4 regions of the Lysinibacillus sp. CNPSo 3705 genome follow, and region 2 is predicted to be linked to each of the others. Evidence: riboswitches for the same ligand, from Rfam matches in the RefSeq annotation. Region 2 holds a riboswitch; each other region holds the start of a gene.

The links. Region 2 has a riboswitch for thiamine pyrophosphate ahead of thiT (energy-coupled thiamine transporter ThiT). Riboswitches for the same ligand answer to the same signal wherever they lie in the genome.
Region 1: it holds a riboswitch for thiamine pyrophosphate, as region 2 does, so the genes downstream of both, thiC (phosphomethylpyrimidine synthase ThiC) here and thiT (energy-coupled thiamine transporter ThiT) in region 2, are expected to answer to the same signal.
Region 3: it holds a riboswitch for thiamine pyrophosphate, as region 2 does, so the genes downstream of both, tenI (thiazole tautomerase TenI) here and thiT (energy-coupled thiamine transporter ThiT) in region 2, are expected to answer to the same signal.
Region 4: it holds a riboswitch for thiamine pyrophosphate, as region 2 does, so the genes downstream of both, PVA17_RS02720 (ABC transporter substrate-binding protein) here and thiT (energy-coupled thiamine transporter ThiT) in region 2, are expected to answer to the same signal.

What each region holds. Positions count from the first base shown of each region.
Region 1 is NZ_JAQZSD010000021.1:42,673-47,740, forward strand. It holds gene PVA17_RS11240 (AEC family transporter) at 362-1,291, shown strand; TPP riboswitch at 1,638-1,752, shown strand; gene thiC (phosphomethylpyrimidine synthase ThiC) at 1,884-3,662, shown strand; gene PVA17_RS11250 (catalase) at 3,852-5,068, opposite strand, start outside.
Region 2 is NZ_JAQZSD010000017.1:28,211-33,278, forward strand. It holds gene PVA17_RS09580 (AAA family ATPase) at 1-804, shown strand, start outside; gene PVA17_RS09585 (magnetosome magnetite crystal formation protein family) at 1,019-1,354, opposite strand; TPP riboswitch at 1,477-1,585, shown strand; gene thiT (energy-coupled thiamine transporter ThiT) at 1,712-2,272, shown strand; gene PVA17_RS09595 (hypothetical protein) at 2,691-2,885, shown strand; gene PVA17_RS09600 (hypothetical protein) at 3,152-3,514, shown strand; gene PVA17_RS09605 (hypothetical protein) at 3,656-3,907, opposite strand; gene PVA17_RS09610 (LCI fold-containing protein) at 4,306-4,578, shown strand; gene PVA17_RS09615 (DUF6440 family protein) at 4,815-5,036, shown strand.
Region 3 is NZ_JAQZSD010000014.1:56,344-61,411, reverse strand. It holds gene PVA17_RS08400 (DNA topoisomerase III) at 1-234, shown strand, start outside; gene PVA17_RS08395 (hypothetical protein) at 412-720, shown strand; gene PVA17_RS08390 (GNAT family N-acetyltransferase) at 1,209-1,760, opposite strand; gene PVA17_RS08385 (TetR/AcrR family transcriptional regulator) at 1,766-2,398, opposite strand; TPP riboswitch at 3,213-3,320, shown strand; gene tenI (thiazole tautomerase TenI) at 3,410-4,036, shown strand; gene thiO (glycine oxidase ThiO) at 4,040-5,068, shown strand, end outside.
Region 4 is NZ_JAQZSD010000004.1:82,257-87,324, forward strand. It holds gene parE (DNA topoisomerase IV subunit B) at 1-228, shown strand, start outside; gene parC (DNA topoisomerase IV subunit A) at 225-2,657, shown strand; TPP riboswitch at 2,978-3,087, shown strand; gene PVA17_RS02720 (ABC transporter substrate-binding protein) at 3,239-4,234, shown strand; gene PVA17_RS02725 (thiamine-binding protein) at 4,236-4,526, shown strand; gene PVA17_RS02730 (ABC transporter permease) at 4,526-5,068, shown strand, end outside.

The DNA.
Region 1 (5,068 bases), on a different contig from region 2:
TAATATATCATATATTTCTCTGTTTTAGTACATAAAGGGTATATTTTACTATTTATTACACGTAAATGAAATGTAGTCCCTTTTTCTTTATCGTTCGTTTTTAAGAATCCTTAATTATTTCAGAAAATTGAAAGTGAAGTGCCAGGTTTTTTGTACGAAATCGGGTAGTTGGGTGCGGAAATCATGCTCATTTCAAGGGCTATAATGTTCTAAAAGATAACTTTTACCATCTTGTTAAAGCCACTGTATTAGATTAGTGTATTTAGGAAAAATGCCTTGATATGAGTGGTGAGTTAGCTTTAAAGTACATTGACCAAGCATAAAAACAGCACTACTATGGGAGAGGGAAGGGGGACAAGCTATGATGTATCTCGGTATGATTTTTTTTAAAATTGTGGCTCCAATTTTAGTGCTTCTAGTACTTGGTGCAGTTTTACAAAAGAAATTTCGCTTTAATTTAAAGGCGTTATCTCAACTTATTACATATTGCTTCATGCCAGCAGCAGTTTTTGTGAATATATATGAAACGAGTATAGAGCTGTCTGTGCTTGGGGAAGTTGCGTTATTTATTCTACTCTTTATCGGAAGCCAAATGGTGCTTAGTCATTTTCTTGCAAAGGGACTAGGCTTAGTAAAAACAGAGGCTGCGGTGTTTAAAAATAGTGTTGTCCTCATTAATTCGGGAAACTATGGAATTCCAGTTGCACAAATGATTTTTGTGACTCAGCCGATTGGCGTGGCGATTCAGGTCATTCTCGTTATATTTCAAAATATGACGACCTATACTTACGGCTTGTACAATTTAATTTCTTCAACAAAATCGGGCATGTCTATTGTGAAAGACTTCCTCAAAATGCCCATTATTCATGCACTTATTATTGGTGTTGCAATGAACTATTTTACTATTACTATTCCGCAGTTTGTAAGAATTCCGATAGACCATGTGGCGGATAGCTTTATCGCTGTAGCATTAATAACTTTAGGGGCTCAACTATCGCAACTTGAAATCAAATCCATGTTCAATAAAATAGTATTCATTAGCTGTTTTACACGACTAGTCATAGGGCCAGCCGTGGCATTGCTAATTATTTTTGCGCTTGGTCTTGATGGTGTCGTGGCACAGTCACTTTTTATAGCTAGTTCGTTCCCGACATCGCGAAATAGTTCTAGTCTTGCATTAGAATATGACGTAGAATCGGCAACTGCTGCACAAACAGTTTTATTTTCAACGATTGTGAGCTGTATTACAGTGACAATCGTGATTTATGTAGCGGAACTGTTGTTTACCTAACAGTTGGGTGCCATATAAAAAGATAGGGTGGAAAGCTTTTCAGGAGTTAGGAGCTTTTTTTCTGAATTAAAAGCTAGTGATTTATATTTGTTAAAACAAGATATAAGTTGATTGGAGTGGAGGCTGGGCGACTCCTTGGGGATTAGCGTCACAGATGAGACCCTGCAGCGAAGCGAAGCGGCTCATCGGACGCCCCCAGGAAGCTTTGCTCTGTGCGAAAGCGAAGCGGCAGCAAAAAAGCGTCCAGCCGGAACGGAAATCAACCACACGTTATGATGATAAGCAAAAAAAACAAATGAAGCTTCCATCTCTTAACAATATCTGCTACACTAGCATCAAACTTAATAGCATTAACTAGGGGAGTCTGATGAGTCAGGCTGAGAGGGAAACGCATAGAGGTTTCTTGACCCTTTGGACCTGATCTGGCTCATACCAGCGTGGGAAAGTTAACCATTATTGCACTCAATGTATTTGCAATAACTATACCTTTACATTCTTAGCCGGATCCAAAATTTTTTGGATTCGGCTTTTGTCTTTATTGGGGTGAGCTAGATTCGGTCCTTGTAAAAATATAAAAGGGAGCGAAGTAGTTATGACAACAGTTAGCGACAAGAATATTACAATTATGTCTAGTTTTGAAGGAAGTAAAAAAGTTTACGTAGAAGGTTCTCGACCAGATATTTTAGTGCCAATGCGTGAAATTGCTCTAAGTCCAACGACAGGAAGCTTTGGGGAGGAGGAAAATGCACCAGTACGTGTTTATGATACGAGCGGCCCGTACACGGATCCTGCGTATAAGGTGGATATTACGAAAGGATTACCAGCTTTACGTAGTGCATGGATCAAAGAACGAGGTGACGTTGAAGAATACGAAGGGCGTACTATCAAGCCAGAAGATAATGGATTCCGCAAAGCTGATGATCCACGAATGAATGAAAATGTTTTTCCGAATTTATCTAGAAAGCCTTTGCGTGCGAAGAAAGGTAAAAATGTAACGCAGCTTCACTATGCACGAAAGGGAATTATTACTCCAGAAATGGAATTTGTAGCGATACGCGAAAATATGGACCCAGAATTTGTGCGCTCAGAGATCGCGGCGGGACGTGCTATTTTGCCATCTAATATTAATCACCCTGAGGCAGAGCCGATGATTATTGGACGTAACTTCCACGTAAAAATAAACGCCAATATTGGAAATTCAGCGGTGTCATCCTCTATTGCAGAAGAGGTAGAAAAAATGACGTGGGCTACACGCTGGGGTGCTGATAACATTATGGATTTATCTACTGGTAAGCATATCCATACGACACGTGAATGGATTATTCGTAACGCCGCGGTGCCAGTGGGAACGGTGCCGATTTACCAAGCGCTAGAAAAAGTAAATGGAGTGGCAGAGGATTTAACGTGGGAGGTGTATCGTGACACGTTAATCGAACAGGCTGAGCAAGGTGTTGATTACTTCACGATTCATGCAGGGGTATTGCTACGCTATGTACCATTAACGGCTAATCGTGTAACAGGCATAGTGTCTCGAGGAGGCTCGATTATGGCGCAGTGGTGTTTATATCACCATCAAGAGAGCTTCTTATATACTCATTTTGAAGAAATCTGCGAAATTATGAAAACCTATGATGTTGCCTTCTCTTTAGGTGATGGTTTACGTCCTGGTTCTATTGCAGATGCAAATGATGAGGCTCAATTTGCGGAGCTAGAAACGCTAGGGGAATTAACGCAAATTGCCTGGGAGCATGATGTACAGGTGATGGTAGAAGGACCAGGGCATGTACCAATGCATCTTATTAAAGAAAATATGGATAAACAGTTAGAGGTTTGTAAGGAAGCTCCTTTCTATACTTTAGGGCCGCTGACAACAGATATTGCCCCTGGTTACGACCATATTACATCGGCTATTGGTGCTGCAATGATAGGGTGGTATGGTACGGCAATGCTCTGTTATGTGACGCCAAAAGAGCATCTCGGCCTACCAAATCGTGACGATGTTCGTGTAGGGGTTATTACGTATAAAATTGCTGCACATGCTGCCGATTTAGCGAAAGGGCATCCGGGAGCACAGCAGCGTGACGATGCGCTATCTAAGGCACGATTTGAATTCCGCTGGCGCGATCAATTCAATCTTTCGTTAGATCCAGAGCGTGCAGTTGAATACCATGATGAAACATTGCCTGCAGAAGGGGCAAAGACTGCGCACTTTTGTTCAATGTGTGGACCTAAGTTTTGTAGTATGAGAATCTCACAGGATATTCGTAATTATGCAAAAGAGAATGACTTAAATACGACTGAAGCAATCCACAAAGGTATGAAGGAGAAGGCAGAGGAATTTAAACAGGCTGGCAGTCAAATTTATCAATAATTAGTAAAGTCGGCTTGTGTCAAAATTAGGCACAAGCCTTATTCGTTTCATCGGACACCCCCAGAAAAGCGATTAACACACATTATAGTGATGAGTTCTCGTTCTATTATTAATACAAAAAAGCTCCATGTGAAGTTGTCCTTCACATGGAGTAAAAAAGTTGGATTGGATATCAATAATAATAGAAAATTAAACGTTTGTTGGTTGTTTTTCGTATGGATTTGAAAGATCCATACCTTCTAATGAAAGGCCCATAGCTTTTGCTACACCTTCGCCATATGCTGGATCAGCTAAATAGCAGTGAAGGATATGACGGCGTTTGATGAACTCTTCAACTGATGCCATATCATTAGCAGTATTTTCGAACAGGCGTTGTTGCTCTTCGGCAGTCATTAGGCGGAACAATTTACCCGGCTGCTCGAAGTAGTTATTGTCGTCTTCACGGAAGTCGTGGATACCAGCATTACCGTCAATACGTAATTCAGGCTCTTTATAGTCTAAATTATGCTCCCATTCACCATAGCTATTTGGTTCGTAGCTTAAAGTTGAACCAAGGTTGCCATCGAAACGCATAGCGCCGTCGCGGTGGAATGAACGGAACGGGCATTTTGGTGCGTTTACAGGAAGCATATAGTGGTTCACACCTAAACGGTAGCGTTGTGCGTCTGCATACGCAAAAATACGAGCTTGTAACATTTTGTCTGGCGAGAAGCTAATACCAGGGATAATGTTAGATGGTGCAAATGCAGCTTGCTCAACTTCCGCAAAGTAGTTGTCCGCATTTTTGTTTAACTCGAATTCACCCACAGGAATTAATGGGAAGTCTTTTTTATACCATACTTTCGTTAAATCAAATGGGTTATATGGTAACTCTCGAGCTTGTTCTTCTGTCATTACTTGAATGTACATTTTCCATTTAGGGAAATCGCCTTTTTCAATAGCTTCATATAGATCGCGTTGTGAAGATTCGCGATCGTTACTGATTACTTCAGCAGCCTCAGCACCCGTTAAGTTTTTAATGTTTTGCTCTGTACGGAAGTGGAATTTAACCCATACGCGCTCATTTTCAGCATTAATAAAGCTATAAGTGTGAGAACCGAAACCATGCATATTGCGGTATCCAGCCGGAATACCACGGTCAGACATAACGATTGTTACTTGGTGAAGTGCCTCTGGTAATGAAGTCCAGAAATCCCAGTTTGAATTCGCGTTTTTCATATTTGTACGTGGGTCACGTTTTACCACGTGGTTTAAATCTGTAAAGTGTAAAGGATCACGGAAGAAGAATACAGGTGTGTTGTTACCAACTAAATCCCAGTTACCTTCTTCTGTATAGAACTTAAGTGCAAAGCCACGAATATCGCGCTCAGCATCCGCTGCACCACGCTCACCTGCAACTGTGGAGA
Region 2 (5,068 bases):
GCATTACGGAAATCTTGCCATGAATATGCACTACAAATCCACACATTACAGGTGCAAATTACTGAGGGAGAGAAGCATCTTAAAGGGCAAGAGAAGCAAGATTTAACGACCATGGAAGAAAAGTTAGAGATGCTTCGTGTCACATATGAGGAAGCTTTTAAAGTATTGCAACAAATGGAAGGATTTGCGAAGGCGTGTGCAAACTTTATCAAAAAGGTTGAGGAGACCGAACAGGAGATTCATTTACTTGAGAAAGAAGCGGGGCGAGTAAAGGAGCTCTATGCAATGTTAAATGGACAGAATGTGAAAAAGCTGTCTTTTGAGCGTTATATTCAAATCAATTATTTAGATAAAATTACAGAGGCGGCAAATGTTCGACTTTATCATTTATCCAACGGTCAATTTGAGCTACGACGTTCAGATCGTTTAGAAAAGCATGCCAAGCAAAGTGGGCTAGGACTCGATGTGTATGATGCTTATACAGATCAATTACGAGATGTCAAAACATTATCAGGGGGAGAAAAGTTTAATGCGTCTTTAAGTCTTGCCCTTGGGATGGCAGATGTCATTCAAAGCTTTCAAGGTAATATCCGTATTGAAACGATGTTTATTGATGAGGGCTTCGGTTCTCTCGATGAAGAAGCATTAAATAAGGCGATTGATACGCTTATTGATTTACAAGATTCCGGACGTATGATTGGCGTCATTTCTCACGTTGCGGAGTTAAAAGCTACAATGCCTGCTGTGTTGCATGTTGAAAAAGCAATGAACGGTCATAGTCAAACATATTTTGAAGTAAAATAACAAAGAGGCGTATCTCCGTTTGTTGGAAATACGCCTTGTTGTTATTTTTTTTTAGTTACGTTAGGATTTGTTCCTTTTTTTGCAGCGATTACTTTTTTGACAATGGGGATGACGATAGGTGCTAATTTTACAGCGGTTTTAACAACTTTAGATACTTTCACAAAATAACAGCTCCTTAAGTACTATGTGTTCAAGGAGAAGTTAAGATGAAACCTTATCGGACCACCCGAACAGCTTGAATAATATTCCAAATAACGACTCCTAATGAAACGAGAATATAAATTGCGAATGAAACAAACCAAATGATAAGAAAATTATTACTATCTGAATTTAGATCAAAATTGGTGTTGAATGATAAAGTTGAGAAAATAAAGACTGCAAAGAGAATTATACCGAATGCGACTGGGATTAAATGTGATATTAGTGCTCGAATAGAGTGCCTCTTTACGTCGCTATCTTTTGTCACAAAGTAAACAACTAATGGCACAATAAAGGGTGCAAATAAAATACTGAGATAACTAAAGGCAGATAATATTTTTTGGTTCTCCATAGTAGTACCTCCTTTTTTAATATTTACGCATGAAAAACGATAAAGTTTCAAAAAAAATGTGGAAGAGGTTGTAATCATAACAGTGTTTGCGTACAATGAGGTTGTTCAATTAAATTAAGATGTACGACCACAAGGGGAGCTGATGATGTCAGCTGAGACTGGGCACGTAATGCCTTGACTCTTCGAACCTGTAAGTTAACACTTGCGTAGGGATTGTGGATAGAAACCGACACTTTTACGATGTGAGGCTCTGTCCTGGCATCGTTTTTTATCTTTTGATGCCGGATAGGGACATATTTGCCAACTGATTTCTATTCCTGCTCTTGTATCCTACATCGGAACAAAGGAGAGAATATTATGGACAATAAAAAATTGTTAATGCTTGTGGAGATTGCGATATTCGCAGCGATTGGCCTTGTGCTCGATCAGGTTTCCTTTAAAGTATGGGCACAAGGTGGCTCTGTTAGTCTAGTGATGGTACCAATAATTTTAATAGCATTCCGCTGGGGCCTTATTCCAGGCATGACAACTGGTTTACTCATTGGTGTAATGCAAACAATGTTTGGTGCTACAATTGTGCATTGGCTACAAGGAACACTTGATTATGGTGTTGCCTTTACAGTAGTGGGCTTAGCGGCCGTTGTACGTCGACCGGTGCTTGAGGCTGCAAAAAATTTAAACAAAAAGAAAATGGCGCTTTATATTATTGTAGGAACTGTATTAGCAGGTTTTTTACGCTATGCAGCACATACCATTGGTGGCGCTGTATTTTTCGCAGAGTATGCAGGCGATCAAAATGCGTGGATTTATTCAATCATCTATAATGGAACATATATGCTACCAGCAACGATTTTAACAGCAATTGCCGGTGTTCTGCTATTTACGGCAGCACCTCAATTAATGCAGCGAAAATCATAACTATTATGCCCTTCACATGAGTGAAGGGTTTTTGTTTTGGCTGTTTTCGAAAAGATTGTTGCTATTCAACGAACGGAGCAGTTTACTTCCAATGTGTGCTATACATTTAAAGTAATAGTATGACTCGTCATGCTTGAAAAAATGCCGTATTCAGGAGGGGCTAATGGGGAAGGTATTCTACAAAAGAACTAAAGAGATAATTGTAGATGGTACTGTTTCCCACTGCTCCACTAACTACACTCACAGGTTCGTTAAAGGCTCGTTTAACTCAGCTTAGGTACTTGTTACTCAGTTCTAGTAGCTGTCAATTTCATTTTTTGCACATTTACCATTCCTCTACCAACCCAAACTCTGCTATGTTACAATTTCGATATAGAAAAAATTTAAAGTTAGTGAAAAAAATGGGAGGATTTGAGTTTTGAATAGTTATTATACAGAAGATATGAACGGTTTTAATTCAGGAGATATTTTATTTAGTGCTTTCTCGATTTTCGGGTTATTATTTTCTCTTATTCCATTTATTATTTTCCTTTGGTTTGCTATCAGTACAACTAAGCAATTAAAAAGGCAATCTTTATTATTGGAAGAAATCAATGAAAAATTAAAACGTTAACAAGGACTATAATCTCCTTTTAACAATCAAACCAATAGCCACCACGCTTAAATCTTAGGGACTTGTGCGTAATACTACTGCAAGTCCTTTTGTTATGCTTTCTCTATCACTCCTATAGGTATACACATGGCTCTGTAGCACCAATCAAACAAAAAGATGTGCTACCGCAATCTCATTATAACTTGCTTTATAAGCTCACACATTCATCTATCACCAATATGTTGTAAAATAAAGTGAGATACTGAAGACTTAGGAGATGTGTTAATTTGGCTTATATTCACGAGTTTGGAATAGTTGAATGTATTGAAAAAAATAAAGAGTATGCTAGTTATGAACCTGAAAAATATCATTGCATAGGTGTAGATGGGGACCTTTTTGATGAACTTATGTCTAAGGATTTTGGTGAAAAAATGAATCATCTGGAAACATTCGCACATAACACAAATAGACCTTATAAAAGCCTCGCCTATTTTGGAATAACATTGATACCGCCGAGTTCTCATAAACAATTTTTAAATATGGTTAGTGAAGTAAACGATGAGTACAAATCAGAGGAACTTGAAGAATTGATGAGAAAAATAGCTGAAGCAATAAAAGGAGATAGTTGGTTGATTCATTATGGTGTTTAATTTTGTCAATACATATATGTAAGATTAGAGGTGATTGTTCGATTAGAGCAATCGCTTCTTTTGCTAACGGAGCAGTTTAGTTGAAGAGTGTTGTTTAACTTGTTGTTCAACAATCGGGCAATATTATTGAATAACATTCTTTTATGAAAGTTCCCAAAAATTTATAACGAAGTCAGATACCATTTCCTGTGTAGAAACAAGGGGAGTCTTGATTTCATCTACAATGTACGAAAGCAGTTCAGTCCAAGAGTGTTTTTCAACAGAATTTTTATTTATCTGCTGCATGAACTTCCGCAATTCACGCATTTTTTGCGGATCCACACTTTCCTCCAAATAATTTTCTACATACTGGTTAACAAATGTAGCTTCATACAAACATTCCTCTAAAATCAAAGCGCAAGCTCTCGCTTTGCTATAATGCATAGGCCAATGTAACGATTACTTCATATACAAGTTAAAGAAATTCGCTCACATTCTCCAGCTTGTGTTCGTTTAATCACTGGTGTGTTTTTTATATTTCCACGGTAAAAGTACTGTAAATTCCAACACCCCGGCGAAAATTTGGTGATAAATTTTTGAGGATATCCTTATTGTTAATTCCGTGTATGCACATTTGTTCTGCTATGCTTTTTACAGGTGTATTTGTTATATGGGTTAATCTATACCAGTACTATAAAATGGTAAATAAAATAAAAATTAAAAATATATGTAAAATAAAAGGGAAATTATCCCTTATGTCGAATTAATATAGATGTACCATAAAAAAATTATATTTGAAGGAGTGTTGTTAAATGAATGGTAAAAAAATTCTAATCAGTTCTGCTCTCTCTCTGTCCTTATTGGTGCCTGTTGTGTCTGCTTCTCCAGCTTTTGCAAGTACAGAAAACACTGTAAGTTCTTCAACTCAATCTGATGCCTCAACTCGAGGGATCATTACTAGGGATATCCCTAAAAAAGAAAATACTTTTGCAAACTCTTTTACTGAAAACGGCGTTACTTGGTATTTAAAAGGTATCACCTATTCAGGTGGCTGGTACATCGGCCACTATGAAGCTAACGTTTAACATAAAAAAGTACATTTTGAAATGTTTTAAGAGCGATGATAGACGTCGCTCTTTTTTTTATTTAACTTTGCCCCGTTACCTTAATGATAGGGCTTTTTAATTTTGGCTGTTTTCGAAAAGATTGTTGCTATTAACATTGTTGCCTTATTACTATTTTTGTAATAATCACTAGGCAAGAACGTAGTATAAAAAATGTTATTTTGAATTTCATTAATAGCATTAACATATAAACCAATATGGGGGCGAAAAAATGGTTACTAACTCAGATAAGAATAAAGGATCAAAGAAGAGATTTGAAGAAATCCTTTCAGAAACTGGTGTGGCTAACGGGAACAGAATATATAGTAGATAATGAAACAGGAGTTCATTATTTATTTAGTTGGGGTGGATATGCAGGGGGAATCACCCCGTTGTTGGATAAGGACGGAAAACCAATAATAGAATCAAATAATGAATAACAGGGCTTTAGTTAAATATCCGATTTAAACAT
Region 3 (5,068 bases), on a different contig from region 2:
ATCATAGATCATGGCACTTTTTACGGTTGTTCAAATTATAAAACAGCAAATTGTAAATTCTCGGTTTCAAAGAAACTTTTAAGAAAAACTATTTCACAATCGAATATGAAAAAACTCTTGGCAGCTGGTGAAACAGACTTGATAAAAGGATTTCAAAAAGGCGAAAAAACTTTTAATGCCCACCTTATTTGGGATAAAAAGGAGCGAAAGATTAATTTTAAATTTCCACAATAACTTATTGAAAATCGTTTGTATAAATTAAAAATAAAGATTAGTCTATGCCTTGATAGGCAAAAAGAAAGAGCATGTTTTAAAAAAGGAATAATCAAAACATGCTCTTTCTATATTTTATTGAATCATTCTAAAAAAGTTTGATCATTTCTATGATCGCGAACGAAAGAACCCGCCGAAGTGACGGAAGAATCGGCAGAGCGACGGATGGAACTATCGAAACGAAGGAAGGAACTGACGAAACGACGGAAAGATTCGCGAACGACGGAAGAACGTGCTGAAGTGACGGATGAATTGGCAGAGCGACGCATGAAACCATTGAAACGAAGGAAGGAACGGTCGAAACGACGGAAAGATTCGCGAACGACGGATGAACGTGCTGAAGTGACGGATGAATCGGCAGAGCGACGGATGAAACCATTGAAACGAAGGAAAGAACGGAGGAACGACGGAAAGATTCGCGAACGACGGATGAACGCGCTGAAGTGACGGATGAATTGGCAGAGCGACGGATGAAACCATTGAAACGACGGAAAGAATATTTCCTCCATTAAAGCCGCCCTTCAATGAGAAACATGCCAAGGACAATCCCTCAGCCAATTTTCAGTGCTTCTTTGGAAAAACCCCCACTATTCAGGAACCATTTTAGAGATTCAGGCGTAAATCGAGCAATTGGAATTGCTGTGAATGATGAAATACAGTAGCTGAATTAAAACAATGTATTGCATTGGCTCTCACTTACCATACTCGAAAGCATCTACCAATGCTCGGGATATAAAGAATAAACATTCAAACATTTTTCGGTGAAATGGTGAAATATAGTAATGTCAATATTTTTTAGCAAAGCAAAAAGAAGTGAGCTGTATGTTAGCTCACTCACTCACTACTTAGCATAATGTTTTTATAGCAAACTTTAGACCTTTTGTTGCTCCAACGTTACTCCATTCCTGTTCCTCTATTTTACGGTGGAATAATTTTCACACATTCCTCACTTGTTTCTCAAAGTATTCATTTTGCAAAATACCCATATGAATGATGTCATACCATGTACCATCTCTAAATAGACTTTGTCTACTGCTTCCTTCCTGAATAAACCCTATCTTGTTGTACAAACTAATAGCTTTATCATTAAATGAAAATACTTTAAGGTAAACTCGATGGAGATTCATTTCGTAAAAAGCATAATCCAGTAGTAATTTCAATCCCTCTGAACCATATCCTTTTCCCCAATATTCCTTTTCACCGATGTCAATAATACATTCAGCATTTCTATTTTTATAATCAATGTTGATTAATGCAACAATGCCAATTGGGGATTCCTTACCTTTTTCAACCATAATATAGCTTTTCCCTGCATGAGTGCCCAAAATAACATGATCTACAAAATCTTTCGTTTCTTCCATCGGATAAACATCTAAAGATGGGTTCGTGGAATGCATAACTTCCATATCATTTCTCCACTTGTGATATAGTTCTGTATCTTCCTTGGTCATTTTTCTTAGTTTCACCCTAGATGATTCAAATAACATAATATTCACTCCTCGTATGTTTCGGATTTTGGATTGATTAATTTTTCTAAAGAAAACAGTAAGACGGATAATTGATCCTTTACTTTTGTTTGTTCATGTCCCAGTTGAAATGTGTCCAACATTAAACCGTTAATAAATGATAGGATATACCTCGCAATTGAATCAGTAGATTGTTGAGGTCTAAATTCTCCTTTTCGCATTCCTTCTTTCAATACTTCTTCTATTGCTTCAGTAGTTCGATTATAGCGTTCAGAAATGTAAGGGAAATTATCTTTATTATTTACGTATTTATATGATAAAAAGAATTCCGCCTTTGCAAAGAGCAATGTTTGGTCAATTGCCTCAATATAAATTTGCTGTTCTTCAATCCAGTTTTTTATTTGTGGCCAAAGTAGGCCTTCATCAGATGGCACAAAATATTGAATGTCTTTCTGGTCATCATATTTTAAAACTTCGATAAAGACATGATTAATATTATCGAAATAGCTATACAATGCACCTCTGGATATTCCAGCTTCGTCCATAATATCTTGCATAGTTGTGCGAACAAAACCTTTCTCGATAAACACCTTCTTAGCCGCTTCTATCAGTTCTTTCTCTCGTTCTTTTTTATATTCTTCACTAACTTTTGGAGCCATAAGCCACCTCCTTAATGAGTGACAAAACGCACATAAAAAACTATACATCGTTGTCGTTTATATTTTAGATTATACCGACACTAGTGTATAGTTTCAACCTTTTATAACATGGATAATGTCTTAAAAAATTCACATTCTACTATATAAGAATGTGATGAGTCAGCATTTAAGAAAGCAATCCGACTAAGTATTTCACAAGTAGAAGAAAAGAAAATAGAACTTGGTATTCAACAATTAGCAGCTTGTATAATCGAAATGTATAAGAAAACTAAAGATTATCCGATATCATTTAAGCCTTATCTTTAAATATTAATATTTGAGACTGCTAGAAATCTATATAGTTACCAAGTATTCGTTATATCTTTGGGAACAGATAAACCTTCAGCTAATTTTGCCTGTATAGTTTCAAAGCATTTTAAACAATCCTGTTTTTTATTTTGCTCAATTAAAAATTCTAACAGTAGAAACATATACTGTTCATTGAATTCATCTAGCTCTAGCAACTTTTGTAAGCAATTATATTTCAAAAGCGAATTAACAAAGTTTATACTTACAACATACTCTTCAAGCGCACAATACTCTTTGCTTTAAGCGGAGTCTTATTTGAATAGCCCATGAATATTCTTACTCCGCTAAAAAATCACCTTCATAGCAATTTAGTAATTGCTGAATTGACGTCTCATCTTGATTCTCCCGTTCTGTAAATTCATTTTTCCCCCAGCCAAATAAATGGAACCCCTAGTAATCTATTCATAATGATTGACATCTTCATGAATAGTGCTAATATTGGAAATAAATTAAATAAAATAAATAACTTATCCGCTAGGGGTGCCTTTGTAAAGGCTGAGATTGAAGTGTGACTTCGGGACTCTATGAACCTGACCTGGTTAATACCAGCGTAGGGAAGTGGTATACGGAAATCTGTCCTTTTCATCTCCAGCCACTTTCTTTACCAAAAAGAAAGTGGCTTTTTTGCATCCTACATTTGGAAGGCGGGTAAGTCTTAAAGAGGTGACCCCCATTACTCTATTATCAAAAGCGATTCATCTCATTTCTAATGGAAAAATGCCAATGGAACAACTAAGTGAAATTTTAGCAGACATCCATCCATATGCCGACGCTATCCATTTGCGTGAAAAACAAATGACGGCAAAAGAATTATATGAAGCTGTCAACCTGCTTTCCCGAGTTGGCGTTCCGTTATCCAAAATAATCATTAATGACCGGGTGGATGTTGCCGTTATTACAGGTGCGGAAGGAGTCCAACTAGCCTATCATAGTTTAAATGCATCTATGATTAAAGCCAACTTTCCTCAATTGACGGTTGGCTGTTCCATTCACTCGGTCGAAGAAGGAAAAAAGGTTCAACGCTTGGGAGCCGACTATGTGATATATGGTCATATTTTTTCTACCCAATCAAAGCCAGGATTGAAACCAAGGGGTTTAGAGGAATTAAAAAAACTTACTGGTTCACTAGATATTCCTGTTATTGCAATCGGCGGTATTGCTCCTGAAAATACTAAACAGGTAATAAACAGCGGGGCCGACGGTATTGCTGTGATGTCAGGCGTTTTAAACTCCGATGATCCTCTATCTGCAATAAAAGTCTATCAAAAAGAAGTTAAAATGGAGATGTGATGAGTGAAAAATACATTTGATGTTGCCATTATCGGTGGAGGAATTAATGGCTCTTCCATTGCCTATCAACTTTCTAAACTAGGAAAAAAAGTCGTCATTCTTGAAAAAGGAACTTTGGCCAACGAAGCCTCCAGTGCAGCAGCAGGTATGCTGGCAGCACAGGCGGAAATGGAACACGACGGTCCATTTTTCCAATTGGCATTAAAAAGCCAGGCGATGTTCCCCTCCATCACTAATGAATTACTGACATATACGGGGATCGATATCGAATTTGTGAATAAAGGCATGTTAAAAATTGCAGAAACGGAAGAATTAGCTACAGCGTTAAAAAGTCAGGTATTGTTCCAGCAGAACTGGGATTCCGGCATCCAATGGCTCGATGCAACACTAGTAAGAGAAATGGAACCTGCATTAGCACCAACTGTTGCCGGTGCGATGTTCCTTCCAAATGACGGCCATGTGCAGCCTGCAAAATTATCACTTGCCTTCGCAAAAGCTGCAGAGCATTTTGGTACAGAAATCCGCGAAAATACAGAGGTCCTTTCTTTTATTTATGAAAACGGCGTTGTCAAAGGAGTAAACACACCAGCGGGAGCCTTCTATTGTGAACAGGTCGTTGTCGCTACCGGCGCCTGGGCTGCCGATTTAATGAAAAATACGGGAATCAACTTGACCGTTTATCCTGTGAAAGGAGAATGTTTTTCTGTAAAGCCGAATAAGCCGATCGTTCACAGGTCAATTTTTTCAGATAAACGCTGTTATTTTGTTCCTAAGCGAAATGGCGAAATTTACATTGGGGCCACAGTCGTGGAAAATACGTTTAATAAACAAGTAACAGCTGGAGGAATTGCTACCTTGATTGAACAAGCCGTAAAGCTGATTCCCCAGCTGAAAGATGCCCCGTGGGAACGGGTGTGGGCAGGAATTAGGCCGCAGACAGCTGATGGGATTCCCTATATTGGCGAGCATCCTACTATTAAGGGGCTATTTGTAGCTGCCGGACACTATCGAAACGGAATTCTATTAAGCCCA
Region 4 (5,068 bases), on a different contig from region 2:
ATGAATGCTGACCAGCTGTGGGATACGACAATGAACCCTGAAACACGTACGTTAATACGTGTGACGATCGAGGATGGTGCACGTGCTGAAAGACGTGTGACCACTTTAATGGGCGATAAAGTAGAGCCGCGCCGTAAATGGATCGAAGCTAATGTAGACTTCGGTATGGAGGATGATTCAAATATTTTAGACAATGAATTCATCCAACAAGAGGAGGACCAAGCATGAGTAGTACGGAAAAATTTCAAGATTTACCTTTAGAAGAAGTTATGGGTGACCGTTTTGGTCGCTATAGTAAATATATTATTCAAGACCGCGCGTTGCCTGATGCACGTGACGGTCTTAAGCCTGTACAGCGACGTATTTTATATGCGATGTTTACAGAGGGCAATACGAACGATAAACCATTCCGTAAATCAGCAAAAACTGTCGGTAATGTTATCGGTAACTATCATCCACATGGTGATAGTTCAGTATATGAAGCAATGGTGCGTATGAGTCAGGATTGGAAAGCGCGTCATATGCTCATTGAAATGCATGGGAATAACGGTTCTGTTGATGGTGACCCACCGGCAGCGATGCGTTATACCGAGGCAAGACTTTCTGCTATTGCAGCGGAGATGCTACGCGATATAGGCAAGAAAACAGTTGAATTTATACCGAACTTCGATGATCAAGATATGGAGCCAACTGTTTTACCAGCTCGTTTCCCGAACTTACTAGTCAACGGCTCAACTGGTATTTCGGCCGGTTATGCAACAGATATCCCTCCTCATGCACTTGATGAGGTGCTAGACGGTGTTCTTATGCGTTTAGATAACCCAAATACGACTGTCGATGATTTAATGACCGTTATTAAAGGGCCTGATTTCCCAACAGGTGGGATCATTCAAGGTGTCGATGGCATTAAAAAAGCATACGAAACAGGACGCGGTAAAATCATTGTGCGTGCGCAAGCAGTCGTTGAGCCAATTAAAGGCGGCAAAGAGCAAATTGTTATTACGGAATTACCGTACGATGTAAATAAAGCAAATCTTGTGAAGAAAATCGATGAGCAACGTGTCGATAAACGACTTGAAGGAATTGCGGAAATTCGTGATGAATCGGATCGTACAGGCCTACGTGTTGTCATTGAACTGAAAAAAGATGTTCCTGGACAAGGAATTTTAAACTATTTGTTCAAAACAACCGATTTACAAGTAGCTTATAATTTTAATATGATTGCTATTCATAATCGTCGTCCGACAATGATGACATTACCATTGTTACTGGATTCTTATATTGCCCATCAAAAGGAAGTCGTGACGAACCGCTCCATTTATGATTTGCAAAAGGCAAAAGATCGTTCGCATATTGTTGATGGCTTGATCAAGGCACTGTCCATTTTAGATGAAGTCATTGCAACCATTCGTTCTTCTAATGATAAACGAGATGCGAAAACGAATTTACAGGAGAAGTTTGACTTTACCGAAGTGCAATCAGAGGCAATCGTTAGCCTGCAATTATACCGTTTAACAAATACAGATATTACCGAATTACGAGCTGAACAGGAAGAATTAAATAAATTGATTGCTAAGCTTGAAGGTATTCTTAATAGTGAAGCAAAGCTTGTACGTGTTATTAAACAGGAACTACTTGACATTAAAAAACGCTTTGCAGAGCCTCGTCGTTCAAAAATCGAACAAGAAATTGAAGAAATCAAAATTACGTTAGATGTCCTTGTCCCAAGTGAAGAGGTTGTAGTGACGGTCACAAAGGATGGCTATATTAAGCGTACATCTACACGTTCACATGCAGCTTCGAATGGTCAGGATTTTGCGATGAAGGATTCCGATTATTTATTATATGAAGCAAATTTAAATACACAGCATCATCTACTGTTATTCACAAATCGAGGCAATTATATTTATCAACCTGTCCATGAACTACCTGATATTCGCTGGAAAGATCTTGGTCAGCATATTTCAAGTATTGTACCGACAGGGGAAGATGAATCTATTATTGCTGTATACGGTTTTGAAACATTCGAACAAGCAAATACGTATATTTTAACAGCTACGAAAGATGGACAAATTAAACGCTCACCTTTAGCTGATTATGCTGTTACACGTTATTCAAAGCCGATCAAAACGATGAATGTTAAGTCTGGCGATGAAATGATTTTTGCAGACATCGTGACAGACGAAGCAGAATTAATGTTAACGACAGATACTGCCTATGCTATTCGTTTCCCAATAGAGGAATTGCCAGTAACGGGTGTTAAAACAGGCGGTGTGAAAGGGATTACGCTGAAAGACGGCGAAGCATTAGTTGGCATCAATGTTTTACCGCCAAATGCCACGGCATATGTTGCAATTGTGACACATCGCGGTGCGGTGAAAAAAATGAATGTTGCTGAGGTAGAGATGACGAGTCGTGCAAAACGCGGCTTAAAAGTGTTAACAGAATTAAAAGCGAACCCACATCGTATCGTGGCTGTAGTAAAGGTTACAGATGAGGAACAACTAACAATCGAGACGGAAAAGGGTGTGCAAGAGATTCTTGATGTACAAGCATTAACTCGTGCAGATCGCCACTCCAACGGTTCCTTTAAAGTAGACATTGCTACTGACGGTGCCATTTCACATGTCTTCACGATCAAAAAAGAAGAGAAATAAGTTTTAGTTTTCTAGCCCAGTTCCTTGTGAGAGCTGGGCTTTTTTTACCTAATTGAAACTATTGAGCTCGGATTGTATGATGCGCTTTATATAATGATAAAGTCGGTTGAAATTAGGGTTGGTCGATGCTCAATTAATTGCGTCGTTTAGAATGCTAGATCTTTTTTTTGCTATTTTTCATCATTTAGGTGATTTTTACAAAGAAAAGGACGGAATTGAAGAGATAGAGCTTTAAAATTATATGAGCAGTGCTTTTACGCAAATAGATCCTTGTCATTTCCGGATAGATATGGGTATAATAATCACGAAAAGTTCATATGGAAAGAATGTAGGGGGGCTGGTGTTGCCAGCTGAGATTGTGTCCGATAGACACTGACCCTTTGAACCTGATTTGGCTCGTACCAGCGTAGGGAACATCTATTCAAAAAGAAAATTTTTGATATTGATAGTAAAACGTCTGGGAGGAATCCTAGGCGTTTTTTGTTTTCAGATTTTTGTTGTATACACAGACCGTGAACGCTTTCTTCTGGTAAAAACATTCATTCATGAACATTTCACACTACTTACTTGGAGGATTAAGCATGAAAAAATGGTTATTGGTCCTAATGGCTGCACTTTTCACATTAGTGGGCTGTAGCGAAAAAGAGGTTAAAAAGGATGCTAAAGGATTAACAAAAGTATCGGTTGTTCTAGATTGGACACCGAACACAAATCATACCGGTTTATATGTAGCGGAAAAACTTGGCTTCTTTAAGGAACAGGGTTTAGATGTAGATATAATATTACCCGGCGAAGCGGGAGCAGATCAGCTTGTGGCGTCTGGCAAGGCTCAGTTTGGCGTAAGTTATCAGGAAGGGATTACACAGGCACGTGTACAAGATGTACCTTTAGTATCGATCGCGGCGATTATTCAACATAATACTTCTGGCTTCGCATCCATTGCATCAAAAGGCATTACGTCACCAAAGGATTTTGAAGGTAAAACATACGGTGGCTGGGGGGCACCACTTGAAAAGGCTGTACTGCAATCACTAATGCAAACAAAAAATGCAGATATTAATAAATTAGATATTGTCAATGCAGGCGATATAGATTTCTTCACAATGATGAAAAAAGATATTGATTTTGCGTGGATTTATTATGCATGGACAGGTATTGAAGCAGAGCTGCGTGGCGAAAAACTAAACATGCTATATTTAACTGATTATAGTGATCAGTTAGATTACTACACACCTGTACTTGCTACAAATGAAAAAATGATTAAGGATGATCCTGAGACGGTAAAAGCATTTGTCGCTGCTGCAGCAAAAGGCTATGAATATGCAATCAATCATCCAACTGAAGCAGCTGTTATTTTACTAGAAGCGGTACCTGATTTAGATAAAAACCTTGTGCATAAAAGTCAGGAATGGCTAGCAGATAAGTATCAAGGCGACGCAGCACAATGGGGCGAGCAAAAGCTAGCTGTCTGGGAAAATTACGCGAAATGGATGGCGGACAATAAAGTTTTAGAGGGCGAATTTAACGCAAAACAAGCATTTACAAACGACTTTTTACCGAAAAAGGAGACAAAGTAATATGGCAAACTCATTAATAAGTGTACAAATTATCCCGAAAACTAAAAAATATGAAGATGTGATCCCGTTTGTCGATGCAGCGATTGCGGTTATCGACGCATCAGGGGTGAAATATGAAGTTCATCCATTAGAAACGACCATGGAAGGTGAGCTAACGACTTTACTACAAATTATTGAAAAAATGAATGACAAGATGATTGAGCTTGGCGCTATTAATGTCATTACGCAAGTGAAAATTTTATATCAGCCATCTGGTATTACAATGAATACACTTACGGAGAAATACAAGTAATGAGGCGGGCTTTCAAACAAGGAAGGACGATAATTTTTATCGCCTTCCTCTTATTCATATGGGAACTTATTGTCCGTTTTGCAGACGTGCCACATTGGCTATTACCCACACCAAGTGCCATTTTGAAAGAAGGCTTTCAATCGTATAAGACGTTTGTGCCACATGCTATAGCGACTGTTCAATTAGCACTACTAGGCCTTGCCATTGGAATAGTGTGTGGGCTAACGGTTGCTGTGCTATTACATCGTTTTACGTTTGTGCGGGAGCTATTTTATCCTATTCTTATTATGTCACAAAATGTCCCAGTGCTCGTTCTAGCACCGCTCTTAATCATTTGGTTTGGCTTTGGTTTATTGCCAAAGCTCATTATTATTTGTCTTGTGTGCTTTTTCCCCATTGTTATTTCCGCAATGGATGGCTTCCGTCAAACCTCACCTGAGCTGAAGCATTATTTTGAAATGATTGGGGCAACGAAATCACAAACCTTTTGGAAGCTTGAATGGCCATATGCGTACCCGTCGATTTTTTCAGGCATTAAGATT